2 regions of the Streptomyces sp. NPDC060035 genome follow, and region 1 is predicted to be linked to the other one. Evidence: riboswitches for the same ligand, from Rfam matches in the RefSeq annotation. Region 1 holds a riboswitch; the other holds the start of a gene.
The links. Region 1 has a riboswitch for glycine ahead of gcvT (glycine cleavage system aminomethyltransferase GcvT). Riboswitches for the same ligand answer to the same signal wherever they lie in the genome.

Region 1 (2,384 bases):
TCTGACGCTTGTAGAAGGGCAGTGCGACGACCTCGTACGCCTCGTGCGTGCCCCGGATGTCCACGCCGACGGCCTCGGTGCCGGGCGCGGCGTACGCCGCGTCCACGTACGCCATGGCGATCGGCTTGCCCAGTGTCGGCGACGGCGCACCGGACGTGACCTCGCCGATGACCTTGCCTTCGGCGACCACCTCAAAACCGGCGCGCGGCACCCGGCGGCCCTCGGCCACCAGGCCGACGAGCTTGCGGGGCGGGGCGGACTCGGCGCGCTCGGCGGCGGCCAGCAGCGCCTCGCGGCCGACGAAGTCGCCCTCCTTCTCGAACTTCACGACGCGGCCGAGTCCCGCGTCGAACGGGGTCAGCGCTGTGGTCAGCTCGTGTCCGTACAGCGGCATGCCCGCCTCGAGGCGCAGTGTGTCGCGGCAGGAGAGGCCGCACGGGATCAGGCCGTGCGGGGCGCCCGCCTCGGTGAGCGCCTTCCACAGCTGCTCGGCGTGCCCGGGGGCGACGAAGAGCTCGAAGCCGTCCTCGCCGGTGTAGCCGGTACGGGCGATGAGTGCGGGAACGCCGGCGACCGTGCCGGGCAGGCCCGCGTAGTACTTCAGCCCGTCCAGGTCGGCGTCCGTGACCGACTTCAGGATGGCGGGGGACTCGGGGCCCTGGACAGCGAGCAGGGCGTACGCGTCGCGGTCGTCCCGTACCTCGGTGTCGAAGCCCCCGGCGCGCCCGGCGAGCGTGTCGAGCACGAGCTGGGCGTTGCCCGCGTTGGCGACGACCATGTACTCGGTCTCGCCCAGGCGGTAGACGATCAGGTCGTCCAGGATCCCGCCGTCCTCGGCGACGATCATCGTGTAGCGGGCCCGGCCCACGCCGACGGTGGCGATGTTGCCCACGAGCGCGAAGCTCAGGAAGGCCGCGGCCTGCGGTCCGGTGACGGTGATCTCGCCCATGTGCGACAGGTCGAAGAGCCCGGCCCGGGTGCGCACGGCGTTGTGCTCGTCGCGCTCACTGGCGTACCGCAGGGGCATGTCCCAGCCGGCGAAGTCGGTCATGGTCGCGCCCAGGGAACGATGCAGGGCATCGAGGGCGGTGAGACGGGGGGCGGGGGCAGTGCTCATGGACATGGCTCCAGGGCATGACGACAGAGGACGATCCCTCCCCATCTGTCATCGGAACCTGAGAGGTTCGCCGAGAGCCCCTGAAAGGGTCAGCCCCTACAGGGTCGGCTTGCACCTTGGGTGGAGCCGCGTGAGCGGCCCGCTTTTCAGATCTGCCTCATCCACGCGGTACGGGGCCTGAGAGATTCAAGGGAGGAACTTGCTCCTTCGGCGCCCGGCGCACACAGTGACCGGGACTCTCCCGCGCGGATTCAAACGGCCGGTATGCAGTTGGCGGGGTCATCATCGCACGCATTGCGCCAGAGTGGGGTGTCCGGATCCGCGCGGGCACCCATGGCCGCGCCGGTGCCGACACGTGCGACCGGAACCGGTTGTGCCGCATTACCTTTTCTTTACACTTCTTGGGCAGGCCAGGCGTGGGTGACTCGGCAGGGGGAGGGCGATGACGTTGCAGCGGTACGCGACGACCGCAGGGGCAGCGCGCGGTGCGATGCCCGCGCAGCCGGGCGCACCCGCCCGGGAGCTCCTGGGCACGCACGCTCCGGTGGTGCGTGATCTGCGGGGCAGGGGCGGGCGTGGTCCGCGCAGTCTGGACTTCGTGGCGGGGGATGTGGTGGTGGTCTCCGGGCTGCCCGGCAGCGGGAAGTCGACGCTGATCCGGCGCGCGGTGCAGGAGCACGCCATCGACTCCCAGGACGCCAGGGACCGTTGGGCGGGCTCCCTGCCCGCCTTACTTCCGTACGCCCTCTACCGCCCCCTTGTCCGCGTCGCGCACTACCTCGGGCTGTGGCGGGCGCTGCGCTCGGGCGGATCCGTCGTCGTGCACGACTGCGGTACGCAGGCCTGGGTGCGGCGCTGGCTGGCCCGGGAGGCCGGGCGCCGGCGCAGCACGCTGCACCTCGTCCTGCTCGACGTCACCCCTCATGTGGCCAGGGCGGGCCAGCGGGAGCGTGGACGTGGCGTCTCCGGATACGCCTTCGCCCGGCACCGTCGCGCGGTCGGACGGCTGCTGCGCGACACGGAGAGCGGGCTGCTGCCGCCGGGGTGCGCGTCCGCGGTGCTGCTCGACAGGGAAGCCGCCGCGGCGATCGACCGGATTTCGTTCGCAAACGCATAGACCGGTGATCTCCGTCCGGCCGTCCGGAATCTGGACGGTAGGGCGGCCCCGGCCTGCGCCGTTGCCCGTGTCACTGCCGTCCGGGCGCGGCTCGGACTAAGGTTTCTGGCGCACAGCATGGCGAGAGAGGGACACAGACACCGTGGACAT
Region 2 (2,384 bases), on a different contig from region 1:
ACGGCTGGGTGCAGGGCAGCGGCGTCGGCCGTGTCACGGTCCGGTTCGAGGAGCCCGGGGAGCGGCCGGGCCGGGTGCGCACCTTCCGCGTCGACGATCCGCAGCTGCAGCCGGCCGACCCGCTTCCCCTCGTGCGAAACCCTGTGGACTATTCCTCGTGGCCGGCCAGCCTGCCGAAGTTCCTGTCCGGCCCCGTCCCGCCCGGCGCGGCGGAGTCCAGCCCGTAGTGACGGTAGAGCTGCAGCTCCTGCTCCGGGGAGAGATGCCGGCCGACACCGAAATCGGGGGCGTCCTTGATCAGGGCGCGGTCGAAGGGGACCACCAGCGTGCCGTCGACGAATTCGCTCGGTTCCAGCGGGACGAACGCGTCCCGGGTGAAGAGTCCGGTGCGAACGGCGGCCCACTCGGGTACACCGGTGGCGTCGTCGAGATAGACCTCGTCCACCGTTCCGATCTTGGAGCCTTGGCGGTCGAAGGCCTTGCGGCCGATCAGGCTGCGCGGATCGATGTCGGTCTGCACGGTGCCTCCCACAGGTCGCACTGCATCAGGGTGGTCGCAACTGCTCCACAGGCACTACGAAAGGCCAGATCCGGGGCTTCGGCCACTCGAGACGGCCGGTGCCGGCCCGCTGGTAGTCTGGAACCTGGCTGCTGACCCTGTGCGGGAGAGTCCTCCGGAGAATTCCGGTGGCGCCGAAGGAGCAACTCCTCCCCGGAATCTCTCAGGCCCCCGTACCGCACGGACGAGGTCACTCTGGAAAGCAGGGCGGGATTCGTACGGCATGTGCCGTGGCGGGCCCCTTCCTCACCGACGGTGAAAGCCGGTCTGCCTCTGGGCATGCCGGTGAAGCTCTCAGGTCGAGATGACAGATGGGGAGGCCGTTCGGGCAGCCACGCCGTGGTGCCCCTCGCAGGTCGTGAGACCAGGAGGCCTCCATCATGACCCCCCGTCGCACTCCGCTCTCCCAGCTGGAGCAGGGCATTCCCTTCGAGCAGCGCCACATCGGGCCCGATGCCGAGGCCCAGGCCAAGATGCTCGCCCAGGTCGGCTACGGCTCCCTCGACGAGCTCACCGACGCTGCCGTGCCCGACGTGATCAAGAGCGCCGAGGCGCTGGATCTCCCGGCGGCCCGTACCGAGGCCGAGGTCCTGGCCGAGCTGCGACGCCTCGCCGACCGCAACCAGGTGCTCGCACCGATGATCGGGCTCGGCTACTACGGCACGTTCACCCCGCCGGTGATCCTGCGCAACGTCATGGAGAACCCTGCCTGGTACACGGCGTACACGCCCTACCAGCCGGAGATCTCCCAGGGGCGGCTCGAGGCCCTGCTGAACTTCCAGACGATGGTCGCCGACCTGACCGGTCTGCCCACCTCCGGTGCTTCTCTCCTCGACGAGGGCACGGCAGCTGCCGAGGCCATGGCGCTGGCTCGGCGCGTCGGCAAGGTCAAGAACGGCGTCTTCCTGGTCGACGCCGACACCCTTCCGCAGACCGTCGCCGTGATCCGGACCCGCGCCGAGCCGACCGGCGTCGAGGTGGTCGTCACCGACCTCACCGAGGGAATTCCGGCTGAAGTCGCCGAGCGTGGCGTCTTCGGTGTCCTGCTGCAGTACCCGGGCGCCTCCGGAGCGGTACGTGACATCAAGCCCGTCATCGACCGCGCCCACGAACTCGGTGCGATCGTCACCGTCGCAGCCGACCTGCTGGCCCTGACTCTGCTCACCCCGCCCGGCGAGCTGGGCGCGGACGTGGCCGTCGGAACCACGCAGCGTTTCGGCGTCCCGATGGGCTTCGGCGGGCCGCACGCCGGCTTCATGGCCGTCCGCGAGAAGTTCGCGCGCAGTCTGCCCGGCCGTCTCGTGGGCGTCTCCGTCGACGCGGACGGAAACAAGGCGTACCGCCTCGCACTCCAGACCCGCGAGCAGCACATCCGGCGGGAGAAGGCCACCAGCAACATCTGCACCGCGCAGGTACTGCTCGCCGTCATGGCAGGGATGTACGCCGTCTACCACGGCCCCGAGGGGCTGCGCACGATCGCGTGGCGCACCCACAGGTACGCCACGATCCTGGCCGACGGTCTGCGGTCCGCCGGCATCGATGTGGTGCACAGCGCCTACTTCGACACGATCACCGTGAGCGTCCCCGGCGCGGCGGCCGGTGTGGTCGCCGGAGCCCGTGAGCGCGGAGTGAACCTGCGGCTCGTCGACGCCGACCGGATCTCCGTCGCCTGTGACGAGACCACCACCCGTACGCAGATCGCGGCTGTCTGGGCCGCCTTCGGAGCAGGCGGCGACATCGAGGCCCTCGACGCCGACGCCGACGACGCGCTGCCCGAGAACCTGATGCGCACCGATACCTTCCTCACCCACCCGGTCTTCCACCA

Region 2: linked by a shared signal. The riboswitch ahead of gcvP (aminomethyl-transferring glycine dehydrogenase) and the one ahead of gcvT (glycine cleavage system aminomethyltransferase GcvT) in region 1 are both predicted to bind glycine.

Annotation. Positions count from the first base shown of each region.
Region 1 is NZ_JBHWVO010000011.1:150,130-152,513, forward strand. Features, by position in the region: gene gcvT (glycine cleavage system aminomethyltransferase GcvT) at 1-1,117, opposite strand, end outside; glycine riboswitch at 1,274-1,371, opposite strand; gene ACFWBQ_RS19535 (AAA family ATPase) at 1,560-2,234, shown strand; gene ACFWBQ_RS19540 (enhanced serine sensitivity protein SseB) at 2,377-2,384, shown strand, end outside.
Region 2 is NZ_JBHWVO010000013.1:9,963-12,346, forward strand. Features, by position in the region: gene ACFWBQ_RS21110 (DNA polymerase IV) at 1-227, shown strand, start outside; gene ACFWBQ_RS21115 (PRC-barrel domain-containing protein) at 149-520, opposite strand; glycine riboswitch at 653-748, shown strand; gene gcvP (aminomethyl-transferring glycine dehydrogenase) at 940-2,384, shown strand, end outside.